DNA from 3 places in the Pantoea dispersa genome. Region 3 is predicted to be linked to each of the others. Evidence: predicted binding sites of a transcription regulator. Region 3 holds the regulator's gene; each other region holds the start of a gene.
The links. The regulator PurR, encoded in region 3, represses purine synthesis genes. The targets are predictions, from matches to a motif close to CANGCAAACGTTTGCNTG.
Positions count from the first base shown of each region.

Region 1: the regulator PurR is predicted to act here: its motif matches at 2,257-2,274, upstream of pyrC (dihydroorotase).
Region 2: the regulator PurR is predicted to act here: its motif matches at 2,509-2,526, upstream of K7H94_RS16735 (NCS2 family permease).

Region 1 is NZ_CP082346.1:2,446,243-2,450,400, reverse strand. Features, by position in the region: gene bssS (biofilm formation regulator BssS) at 1-127, opposite strand, end outside; gene K7H94_RS11425 (hypothetical protein) at 415-684, opposite strand; gene dinI (DNA damage-inducible protein I) at 829-1,074, opposite strand; gene pyrC (dihydroorotase) at 1,143-2,189, opposite strand; gene K7H94_RS11410 (lipoprotein) at 2,400-2,963, opposite strand; gene grxB (glutaredoxin 2) at 3,079-3,726, opposite strand; gene mdtH (multidrug efflux MFS transporter MdtH) at 3,816-4,158, opposite strand, start outside.
Region 2 is NZ_CP082346.1:3,578,220-3,582,377, reverse strand. Features, by position in the region: gene K7H94_RS16755 (YjcB family protein) at 16-297, opposite strand; gene soxS (superoxide response transcriptional regulator SoxS) at 542-970, opposite strand; gene soxR (redox-sensitive transcriptional activator SoxR) at 1,070-1,546, shown strand; gene K7H94_RS16740 (glutathione S-transferase family protein) at 1,590-2,258, shown strand; gene K7H94_RS16735 (NCS2 family permease) at 2,615-3,964, shown strand; gene K7H94_RS16730 (Na+/H+ antiporter) at 4,101-4,158, shown strand, end outside.
Region 3 is NZ_CP082346.1:2,235,133-2,239,290, forward strand. Features, by position in the region: gene rnt (ribonuclease T) at 1-136, shown strand, start outside; gene K7H94_RS10320 (Grx4 family monothiol glutaredoxin) at 190-522, opposite strand; gene K7H94_RS10325 (C40 family peptidase) at 889-1,680, shown strand; gene cydH (cytochrome bd-I oxidase subunit CydH) at 1,737-1,826, opposite strand; gene purR (HTH-type transcriptional repressor PurR) at 2,100-3,125, shown strand; gene punR (DNA-binding transcriptional activator PunR) at 3,122-4,033, opposite strand; gene punC (purine nucleoside transporter PunC) at 4,143-4,158, shown strand, end outside.

The DNA.
Region 1 (4,158 bases), 210 kb from region 3:
CTTCTTCTTTCTGGTCCTGCGATGATAGCGAGTGCAGGCGGATCATCATGGCGTCATAGCTGTCAACGGTGCTGATATCCCATCCCACCAGCGGATGGGTCTGGATGACGTCTTTACTTCTGTCCATTATAACCTCCTTATTACTCGTTAAACGAAGTGCTTTCGAGGTTCAATGCGTCTGTATCTTGCACTAGCGAGATAATTATAACATGGAATTAACAGTACAGTAGTTAAAAAGTGTGGTGGTTAAAAACACAGCAAAATAAAAGCAGCCAAAAGCCGGTTTTCAACGAATAAATAAACGCCTTACGCAGCTGGGTATTTATTGTCGCAGCGCAACATGTCGTCATACCGATTATCGGCATCTCAGCATTAAAACTTTAACGTGCTGAACGCCAGGGTAAAAATCTGAAATTATCCCTGCGACTCGGCAGGCAGCTGCCCTTTGCGCCGGTGGATCTCGTCCGCCAGCCGGGCAAAATGCTGCTGTAACTGAGCGTCATGATTTTGGTTTTGCGCTTCGAGCGTCAGATTGTGAGCCAGCAGCTGACTGGCGCGATCGTCCAGACAGAAGGTCAGCGTAGCAAAGGCATTTTCCAGCACGGTCAAACGGCGTTGCTGTTCAGCAATGAAGGCCAGTAATTCCCCAAACGTCATCGCCTCTTCTGGTTTTTCAGTAGTCATGTGCAACACACCTCCTGTAAGCACGACGAGGCAAGAATAGGACATCGTTTAATCAGAGTCTAGCTGGCGCGGGTTTTTCTGGCGAGCGGGAAATAAAAACAAAAAAGCCGGGCGGCGGGCCCGGCAAAAACGGCACAGTGGCGGTTAATCGGTAATAAACCAGTCGTCAGCGCTTTCCCAGGTTTCCTGCAAAATATCGCTGATGCGGTCGCGTGATTCTTTACAGCCGCCAAACACGCTGAGCTGGTTACCACCGGCATAGCGCACTTTGACGTGATGATTGTCGTCGGGAAAATCGCGGGAGATACGGCGAGTGAGTTCAGCGCTCAGTGCATCCAGTGCACCGGCGGGAAGGGGCTGAGTCTTTGCTACTGTAATTTCAACACGCATAAACGCCTCCGGGATAATATACTGGTTATTTGTACAGTATAAAATTCCCGAAGGCAAGCGGCAGATGATTATTCTTTGATGCGCCAGTTAAGGGTTTCACCGGCGAGGAACGGAACCAGCGTATCGTCAGCGACCGTGATGCTCTCCTGCACCGTCCACGGCTCACGCACCAGCGTCAGGGTACCGTCGTTGAGCGGCAGGCCGTAGAAACTGGGGCCGTTCTCAGAGCAGAAGGCTTCAAAATGCTCCAGTGCGCCAAGCTCTTCAAATACGGTCAGATAAGCGGGCAGCGACGTCGGCGCATTAAATACACCGGCACAGCCGCAGCTGGCTTCTTTCAGGTGGCGCAGGTGCGGTGCCGTGTCGGTGCCCAGGAAGACACGCCGGTTGCCGCTTGCCACCAGGTTACGCAGCGCTTCCTGATGAATGTTGCGCTTCAGAATGGGCAGACAGTAAAGATGCGGGCGCACGCCGCCCACCAGCATGTGGTTGCGGTTGAACATCAGATGCTGTGGCGTAATGGTCGCGCCAAGCAGTTCGTTACCGGCGGCTACATATTCCGCAGCTTCCTTCGTGGTGATGTGTTCCATCACCACTTTCAGGCCCGGGAACTGCTGGCGCAGCGGCTGCAGCACGGTTTCGATGAAGCGCGCTTCACGATCAAAGATATCAATGTGCGCATCGGTGACTTCGCCGTGCACCAGCATCGGCATACCGATTTCCTGCATGCGCTCCAGCACGCAGGCAATTGAAGCAATGTTGGTGACGCCATGGCTGGAGTTGGTGGTGGCGTGTGCCGGATAGAGTTTTGCCGCCGTAAAAATACCGCTGCGGAAGCCGCGTTCGATTTCGTCCGCATCGAGCGAATCGGTGAGGTAACAGGTCATCAGCGGCGTGAAGTGATGCCCAGCAGGCAGCGCCGCCATGATGCGTGCGCGATACGCTTCGGCAGCCGCAACGCTGGTGACCGGCGGAACCAGATTTGGCATGACAATCGCACGACCATTCACCGCGCTGGTATAGGGCAGCACTGCATTGAGCATCGCGCCATCGCGCAGGTGGATGTGCCAGTCGTCAGGGCGGCGAATCGTGATTTGCTGGGGTTGGGCTGTCATTCAAAAAGGCTCCGGCTGAGGTGAAAACGAAATGGCTCGTTTAGGCCGGGGACTAATCATAAGGGGGCGGGCAACCGTTTGCACGGGATTTTGCAGTGCGGCAGAGAAATAACCGCAGGCGCGGCAGGTTGCGCGGCAGGCGCGGGCAGAATAATGCCGGCATCCTGCCACGCTATACAGGGCCGCCACTGAGAACGGCCGCTTGCAACGTTAATCGGTAAACGGAATCACCAGCTGGCCAGGCTTCACTTCCAGCCCTTTAGCCAGTTTCTTCGCCAGCGCCTCACCTTTGCTGCGGTCGGCGCTCAGCACGTAGGCGGGTTTTTCATTGAAATAGCGCTTGAGGGATTCGTTCAGATACGGCGTAAGGGTTTTCATGATCGACGCCATCTTCTCAGGTTGCACCTGCGCGTCGACGATTTCGAGGTCCTGCAGATAGATGGCGCCCTGCTGCGCGTTATACACCGGTTGCGCTTTCATCTTCAGCTGCATTTCGGCCTGCTGCGGACCAAACAGCGAGCTGACGTTGATGTTGGCTTTACCAGACAGCGTTACTTTGCCGGGTTCTTCACGGCCAATCTGGCTGCTCAGGTCGGTCAGTACAATATGGGCATTCACCAGCCCGGACACGCCGATGTCTTTCTCGTAGTTGTTGCGCTTTTGCAGCGCCTGATTCACTTCCTGCTCGCTGATGGTGTATTGCGTCAATTGGTTACAGCCGCTGAGCAGCACGGCAAAAAACAGGGCAAACAGCCCGGGAAACGCCTTCTTCATCATTTCTTCTTCCTGGTTGATACGGCCAAACAGCCTTAAGCCTGCCTGATTCAGGGCCAGGTGTCACCAGGAGAGAGATGAGAAACGCAGCCGCGCGCTTCTCATCACAGCGCCATCAGGCCGCAATCGACGACAGCAGATTCACCTGCGTCTGTTTCGCCATATTATCGCGGTAGTCGGCAACGCGGCTCGGCCATTCGATACCGGAAACCAGCGTCAGCGAGCGCAGCAGCGGAAACAGATGAATGTCATCCTCAGACAACTCGCCGTTCACCGCATTGGGTTTGACGATCAATTTATCCAGCTGGCGCAGATCATCACTGATATTTTTGATGAAGCCCGGGGCATGCTTACGCAGTTCGGCAAAGTCACCGAGGCTGGCCTGTTTCTTTTCGCGGAAGTAATCACGCGCTTCGGGGGTGGCAAATTCAGCAAAGGCGGCCTCAGCGATGCGCGGCAGCAGTAGTTTGTTGATGTAGCCATTGACCCGTCGCAGCCAGTCGGCGATGGCGGGATTTTGCTTGCCGGTCAGCAGCGGCTGGCGATCCTGATTATCGACAAAGCGCACGATATCCATGCTCTCTGGCATCGCACTGCCATCGGCTTTTTGCAGAATCGGCGCCATTTTCTGGCCAATCAGCTTTTTCGGCGTTGCTTCCTCATCATTGAGCATCACAATCAGCTCAACCGGCAGGTTTTTCAGGCCAAATATCATGCGTGCTTTGACGCAGAAAGGGCAGTGATCGTAGATGTAAAGTTTCATCCCGTTTCTCCTGTGATTCTCAGGGTGACGGAGGTCACCCTTTTTCCGGACGTGCGGGAAGTATGGAAGAGAACGCCTGAACCGGCAAACTAGCTGCTGAAGATCGCCGGTGCCACCTGGCGCGGCTGGAACTGCCACCACAGCGCCAGCAGCGTGATCATGCCGACGGTGCTGAGCAGCATCCACGGCAGCTCCGGCAGGGCCAGCTGCTGGCCCATATCGAACATCCAGCCGCCACCGGAGTAGCCAATCAGCCCGCCAATCGCCAGGCCGAGCCGGCTGAACCCCATGTAGCTGCCGCGTGCCCGGGCGCTGGCCAGGGAGGCACTCAGGGTTTCACGTGCCGGTTCAGCGATGATCGATCCGAGATAGAAGACGGCGATCAGCAAAAACAGCGACGGCAGCGAATCGGTCATGCCAACCGGCAGCAGG
Region 2 (4,158 bases), 1.3 Mb from region 3:
TTTTATGCGCCGCGTTTACGGCATTGGCCAGTCGGCTGGTGTCTGGCTCATCACCTGAATAAACGCCTCTTTGGTGATGGACATAAAGTTATGCACGTTTTCCATGCTCAGCGTAATGCCGAGCAGACCGGTAACGAACCAGCATGACATCGCTACGCCCACGCCGCCGCACATCAGCGCCATCACGTGGTGGCTGTTCTGACGCAATTTAATTTTCATGGTGCTGGCGAAGAACATCATTACCGCGCTGAGCAGTTCCCAACGCATGACGATCAGACTGGTAGTTAACGTAGCCATCGGCGAAAAACCTCTTGAAATCAGTAATATCCCTGACATTCATCGGACATCACTGGCGGCAGACAAGGGAGGTCAGGGAAGCCCTTCTGTCGTCTTAATACAGCTTGAATCTGTGACTTGGGTCACATTATATCACTGGATTTGAAAATTTGAACAAAATTTAGACCTGGTATGGCAGGCTAAGAAAGGGCTGGAGGAAGGTGAAGAGAAGGGGAAAGGCGCGCCCGCGCGGGGCGCACTGACTTCAGCGTACCGGGCAGCACTCGCCGGTGGTGCGCTGGGCAAAGCTGTTCATGCCTTCGCTGCAGTCAAAGTTGACCAGACGCGGACGCTGCACCATCGCCTGGCGACGCATGCTGTGACGGTAAGCGGTAGGGGTTTGCGAGAACTGACGGCGGAACACGCGTGAAAACGTCTGCTGCGAGTCGTAGCCGTACTGCATCGCAATGTCGAATACCGGACGCTGCGTCTGACGCAAGGCTTCGGCGGCCAGCGTGAGGCGGCGCTCACGAATATAACCACCCAGCGTTTGTTTCGTAACCGTACGGAACATACGCTGCAGGTGCCATTTCGAGTAACCCGATTTTGCCGCCACTTCATCAATCGACAATGTTTTATCCAGATTCTGATCGATCCAGTTAGTCAGTGAATGGATGATTTCCTGTTGCATCATAGCCTGTTCCTTCTGCAAGGTTATCGCCTGGTTTGAAATTCGCTGTTTTGCTGGGGTGCGAGTATAATTCCTCAAGTTAACTTGAGGTAAAGGCCCTAAATGAAAAAAGAACGCAATTACCCGAAACCGGTGCTGACGCCGGGCGAAGTGGCGAAACGCAGCGGCGTGGCGGTATCGGCGCTGCACTTCTATGAAAGCAAAGGCTTGATCAGCAGCACGCGCAATGGCGGTAATCAGCGCCGCTACAGCCGTGATGTGCTGCGCCGTGTGGCAATCATCAAAATTGCCCAGCGCATCGGGATTCCGCTGGCGACGGTCAGCGACAGCCTGATGCATGTGCCGGCGAATAAGCGCATGTCGACGCAGGAGTGGGACGCGCTGACGCAGCACTGGCGCGAAGAGCTGGATAAACGCATCGAAACCCTGACGCGTCTACGCAACGATCTTGACGGCTGCATTGGTTGCGGCTGCCTGTCGATGCGCGACTGTCCGCTGCGCAATCCGGGTGACCGTCTGGGACAGCAGGGCTCCGGAGCGGTCCTGCTCGATCCGCAACAGGACGAGCCGCAACGTTAATCCGCTATACTAGATGCCAACCCTTAGCAGCAAGGAATCGCGCATGATTACCGTTCACCATCTGGAAAACTCCCGTTCTCATCGGGTGCTGTGGCTGCTGGAAGAGCTGGCGGTGCCGTATCAAATCAAACGCTATCAGCGGGAAAATACCCTGCTGGCGCCGGACGAATTAAAGAAAGTGCATCCGCTGGGTAAATCGCCGGTGATTACCGATGGCAATCGGGTGATCGCCGAATCGGGTGCCATCCTTGAATATCTGCAGCTGAAATACGACAGCGAGCATCTGCTGGCGCTGCATGAGGAAGAGGAGCAAATTCAGGCGCGTTACTGGCTGCACTATGCTGAAGGTTCGCTGATGCCGCTGCTGGTGATGAAGCTGGTGTTTGCGCAACTGGGCAAAAAGCCGGTGCCATGGCTGCTGCGCCCGGCCGGCGTGGCGCTGAGTAAAGGCATTCAGAAAGCGTGGCTGAACAAGCAGCTGGCGCTCCACGGGCGCGTGATTGAACAGCATCTGAGCCAGCAGCGCTTTTTTGCCGGTTCACGCTTCAGTATTGCCGATGTGCAGATGAGTTTTCCGCTGCTGGCGTTACAGATGCGCGGCGCGCTGGGTGAGATGCCCGCCACGGCGCACTGGCTGGAGAATATGCAGCAGCGCGCCGCGTGGCAGCGCGCGCTGGAGCAGGGCGGCCCGATTCAGTTCAATAACGGCTGAGGCGCAGCGGTAACGCGACGATACAGGATGCCGCGACGCGCTGTCGCGGCACCGCAGCAAACCACCTGAAATGCCAGCATTTTTCCTCCATGATTTCCTGCTTCCGCTAGCGTAACGCCAGCCATAATTGCGCCTGAGCTGCGCATTATCCTGCCTGCCAGGTGATTAGCAGTTGAAAACGCCACCCCAAACGCCAGATAATCGTTTGCCTTTTTTCCGCGTCACCCCTTTTTGACCTGGAATACGCGGCCACGTAATCGTTTGCCTGCTTTTCTCTCTGAGACATCTTCACCAGGATGATGCGCAAACGCGAGCCGCGCGGTGACCTATATCTTAAAAAACACAGAGGAATAACTATGTCTGGCGAATCACGCCCGGCCAGGGGAAAACTGGACGCCTGGTTCCACATTTCAGCACGCGGCAGCAGCGTGCGGCAGGAAGTGCTGGCTGGCCTCACCACCTTTTTAGCGATGGTCTATTCGGTCATCGTGGTGCCTGGCATGCTCGGTAAAGCGAGCTTCTCACCGACGGCGGTGTTTGTCGCCACCTGTCTGGTGGCCAGCTTTGGCTCCCTCATCATGGGACTGTGGGCCAACCTGCCGATGGCGATTGGTTGTGCCATCTCCCTGACCGCTTTTACCGCGTTCAGCCTGGTACTGGGCCAGCACATTAGCGTGCCGGTGGCGCTGGGCGCGGTCTTCCTGATGGGCCTGCTGTTCACGCTAATTTCCGTGACCGGCATTCGCGCGTGGATTCTGCGTAACCTGCCGATGGGCGTGGCGCACGGCACGGGCGTCGGTATCGGCCTGTTTCTGCTGCTGATTGCCGCCGATGGCATTGGTCTGGTGGTAAAAAACCCGGCGGCAGGCCTGCCGGTGGCGCTTGGTCACTTCACCTCTTTCCCGGTGATCATGGCGCTGATCGGGCTGGCGGCGATTTTTGGTCTGGAAAAACGAAGGGTACCGGGCGGCATTCTGCTGACCATCATTGCGATTTCGCTGCTTGGGCTGATTTTCGACCCGGCGGTAAAGTGGCAGGGGCTGTTTGCCATGCCAAGCCTGCGTGATGCCAGCGGCCAGTCGGCAATGTTTAGCCTGGATATCATGGGCGCGCTGCAGCCGGTGGTGTTACCGAGCGTGCTGGCGCTGGTGATGACCGCGGTGTTTGACGCCACCGGCACCATTCGTGCGGTGGCCGGGCAGGCGAACCTGCTGGATAAAGAGGGCCAGATTATCAATGGCGGTCGCGCGCTGACCACCGACTCTATCAGCAGCCTGTTTGCCGGACTGGTGGGTGCTTCGCCCGCCGCAGTGTATATCGAGTCCGCTGCGGGTACTGCCGCCGGCGGTAAAACCGGCCTGACGGCGATTGTCGTGGGTCTGTTGTTCCTGCTGATTCTGTTTATGTCGCCGCTGGCTTATCTGGTTCCGGCCTATGCCACCGCACCCGCGCTGATGTATGTCGGCCTGCTGATGCTGAGCAACGTGGCCAAAATCGACTTCAATGATTTCGTCGATGCGATGTCTGGCCTGCTGACGGCGGTATTCATCGTACTGACCTGCAACATCGTCACCGGCATCATGCTCGGCTTTGCCGCGCTGGTGATTGGCCGTCTGTTTGCCGGCGAGTGGCGCAAGCTCAACGCTGGCACGGTGGTGATTGCTGTGGCGCTGGTGGCGTTCTACGCGGGCGGCTGGGCTATCTGACCGCAATCCGGGCGTCAGTCCGGATTATTCTCTTTATCGCACACGCCGCACATCGGGTAGCCCCGCCGGGCGGCGTTTTGTTTTACACTTTCCGACGCAACATCGCTTCGATTAATATGATTCGCCTAAGGAAAGCATGGAAATCTTCTTTACTATTCTCATCATGACGCTGGTGGTTTCGCTGTCCGGCGTTG
Region 3 (4,158 bases):
TCAGGCGCACTCGGCACTGTACGATACCGAACAGACCGCCACGCTGTTTTGCGAACTGGTGAATCGCTGGAAACGCCTCGGCGGCTGGCCGCTGGCGGTGAGTGAAGAGCCGGCCGAAGACGATGCCTCAGCCTGAGGCCCGTCAGACCGCAGCCAAAAAAAAGGCCGACACTGCTGTCGGCCTTTTTCTTATTCTGCTTCTTTGTGCTTCTCAGCGGTCTCTTTGATCAGCGGTTGCAGTTCGCCGCGCTGGAACATCTCAACGATGATGTCACAGCCGCCGACCAGCTCGCCATCCACCCACAGCTGCGGGAAAGTTGGCCAGTTGGCGTATTTAGGTAACTCAGCGCGGATATCCGGATTTTGCAGAATGTCTACGTACGCAAAGCGCTCCCCACAGGCAGACAGCGCCTGTACCGCCTGCGCAGAGAAACCGCAGCTTGGCAGTTTCGGCGAACCTTTCATGTACAGCAGGATCGGGTTTTCTGCGATCTGGCGCTGAATTTTTTCAACAGTACTCATTTTTGCCTTCCTTAATCCTTCACTTCGTGTTTGTTTATTGTAGCGACTTCGCCCCGCGACTGAAAACGGGATTTTGCCTTAGCCGGCGCATATCGCCATGTTTGTTAAGTTCGCGCGCCACGAATAACATTTTCATATCATCAATAAGCATTAATCAATTAATAATTAGCAATAATTCCGCTGGGTTAAACAGCTGAAATCGCTCATTTTTGCCCCACTTTCAGTACCGTGACAGATTAATGGAAAAAGACCTTACCTTTTGCAAAAAAAGTGGATTAGAATTGCCCCGGTGCTGATCGTCGATCAGATTTTTCTAACTTTACCGCGGTCTGGCTTCCTGCCGACGGCTTAACCTGTAACCGGACTATGCGTTTACTGATTACGCTTTTCATACTGGCTTTTGCCCAACTGTTCTTTAATGTGGCGGCGGCTTCTCCGCATGCGCCGGTTAATGCCAGTTTGCAGAAAGCGGAGAAAAAGAACGCGCGTGAAGATGAGCGTCGCAAACGACGCCCGGTGAAAACCACCAGCAAAAAGTCACGCCTGACGTCGGTACAGAAGTTCAGGCTGAAAAAACAGCAGAAAAGCGAAACGGTACTTCAGCACACCACCCAGCGCAAATCCTCACTTAAGCTCAGTGCGAAAAAATATGGTCATCAGCGGCTGGCGAAAAAATCGCGTGACGTTGCCGTTGATGATGAAGTGCAGCAGCTGAGCGGCATTAAAATGAGCAAAGCCCACCGCCTGCGCTATCAAAAAGCACGTGAAACCGCGATGACGAAACTGATGGGCCAGCTGGGTAAACCGTATCAGTGGGGAGGCACCTCACCGCACACCGGTTTCGACTGCAGTGGTTTAGTGTGGTACGCCTACAAAGATCTGGTGAAGTTTAAATTTCCCCGTACCGCTAATGAGATGTATCACCTGCGCGACGCCGCGCCGATCAAGCGCGAGATGCTGGAGAAAGGCGATCTGGTGTTCTTCCGCATCAACAACCGCGGCACCGCCGACCATGTCGGGGTTTATCTGGGCAATGGTAAATTCATTCAGTCTCCGCGCACCGGGAAGGATATCCAGATTAGCGCGCTGGGCGAGGATTACTGGCAGAAGCATTACGTTGGCGCACGCCGTATGATGACGCCGAAAACCGTGCGCTAATCTCAGTGTTGCGCAACAAAAAAGCCGGTGGCTGTTCAGCAGCACCGGCTTTTTTATTAATGCAGAATGGCGGTAAAGCTAAAGGCAATAATCATCAGCAGAGCAGCGGCGGTGGTGGTCAATGCCAGTTTTAAATCGGTACTCATCACAACTCCTTAGTCACACAGTTTGCATGGTTAAATAATTTTCGCACAGTGATGGGCAAAAATCTCGTGTTATCCGCCCCGGCTTGCTAGAATCGCCGCCTTTCGTTGCGCAACAGATTTAGCGCATGCTGCATTGACAGCCTGCTGAAGGATGTTTCCCTGCCCGATTAAGCAGATTAGCCCTGATATTCAGGGCGCAAAACCATTAGCAGACGCAAACGTTTAACAATATACTTATCAGTAAGTTGCGATAAGCCCAGGAGTACCATTTTCATGGCAACCATTAAAGATGTGGCGAAACGCGCCGGGGTCTCAACCACCACGGTTTCGCATGTCATCAACAAAACGCGTTTCGTCGCGGAAGAGACGCGTAACGCCGTATGGGAAGCGATTAAAGCGCTGCACTATTCACCGAGCGCGGTGGCCCGCAGCCTAAAGGTGAATCACACCAAGACGCTGGGCCTGCTGGCGACCTCCAGCGAAGCGCCCTACTTCGCCGAAATTATTGAAGCCGTGGAGAATCACTGCTTTGAGCGTGGTTACACGCTGATTCTCGGCAACGCGCATAACGATCTGCAAAAACAGCGTGCCTATTTGTCAATGATGGCGCAAAAGCGCGTCGATGGCCTGCTGGTCATGTGCTCCGAATATCCCGACGATCTGCTGCAGATGCTGGAAGAGAACCGCAATATCCCGATGGTGGTCATGGACTGGGGCGAATCGCGCGGAGACTTTACCGATACCGTGCAGGACAATGCGTTCCACGGCGGTTACCTCGCCGGGCGATACCTGATTGAGCGCGGCCATCGCGATATCGGTGCTATCCCTGGCCAGATGGAGCGCAACACCGGTGGCGGTCGTCATGCGGGTTTTCTGCAGGCGATGCAGGAAGCGGGCATCAGCGTCCGTCCCGAGTGGATTGTGCAGGGTGACTTCGAACCGGAGTCAGGTTATCAGGCAATGCAGCAGATCCTGAACCAGAAACAGCGCCCGACGGCGGTATTCTGCGGCGGCGATATCATGGCGATGGGCGCGATTTGCGCGGCCGACGAGATGGGACTGCGCGTGCCGCAGGATATTTCGGTAATTGGCTATGACAATGTGCGCAACGCGCGCTACTTCACCCCGGCGCTGACAACCGTGCACCAGCCGAAAGCCCAGCTGGGGGAAAAGGCACTGGAGATGCTGCTGGACCGCATCACCAGCAAACGCGAAGAACCGCAGACCATTGAAGTGCAGCCCACGCTGATTGAGCGCCGCTCCGTGGCCGATGGCCCGTTCCGCGATTACCGCCGTTAAGCCGCCTTCTCGCTGAGCCACTCGTGGTTCAGCGTCTCCGCATCGCCCAGATATTCCAGCAACCACGCCAGCGCCGGTGACGCGCGCTGCTCAGACCAGCTGACGCAACACGGGCTGTCCGGAAACGGCTGCGGCAACGCCAGCTCCACCAGCGCGCCGCTGTCCAGCAGCGGGCGCGCCAGGTGGCCCGGCACCATGCCCACGCACAATCCGGCCTGCAGGCAATCCAGCCCGGTTTCCCACTCCGGCACCACCAGCCGCCGCTGGTTATCCAGCGTCCACGTCATGCGGCGCGGCAGCGCGCGCGACGTATCTTCCAGCACCAGCGACGGCCAGGCGCGCAGGGTTTCGTCGTCCAGCTGCGGACTGTGAGCCAGCGCATGCTGCGGACTCACCACGCAGCGCCAGTTGAGCGCGCCCATATCCTGAAAGGCGAAGCGGCCGCCGACCGGAATAGCCTGGGTGGCACCAATCGCCACATCGACACGACCATCAGCCAGTGCGTCCCACACGCCGTTAAATACTTCGTAGCTGATGATCAGCTCCATATCGGGGAAATGACGGTAAAAATCCTTTACCAGCTGGCGGGTGCGCTGCGGTTTGACGATGCAATCTACCGCGATACTGAGCTGACCGCGCCAGCCGTTGGCCAGCTGCTGACACTGACGGCGCGTGGCCAGCATTTTTTTGATAACAGAACGCCCTTCACGCACAAAATGCTCGCCTGCTGCCGTCAGCACCACTTCGCGATGCTGCCGCTCAAACAGCGGTACCGCCAGCCAGCCTTCCAGCTGGCGCACGGTATAGCTGATGGCAGAGGGCACGCGGTGCAACTCCTGCGCCGCCGCGCTAAAACTGCCGGTGCGCGCTACCGCGTCCACCACCTCAAGTGCATATTCCGACCACATAGTTTTCCCATCAAAAATTTTAACAGCACCCTGCAAATATTAGCGTTTCACAAAGCCCGCTGCACCCTTTTACACTCCCCGCCGTTCAACCTGCCGAATGAGAAAAACCATGCTGTCATCCAAAG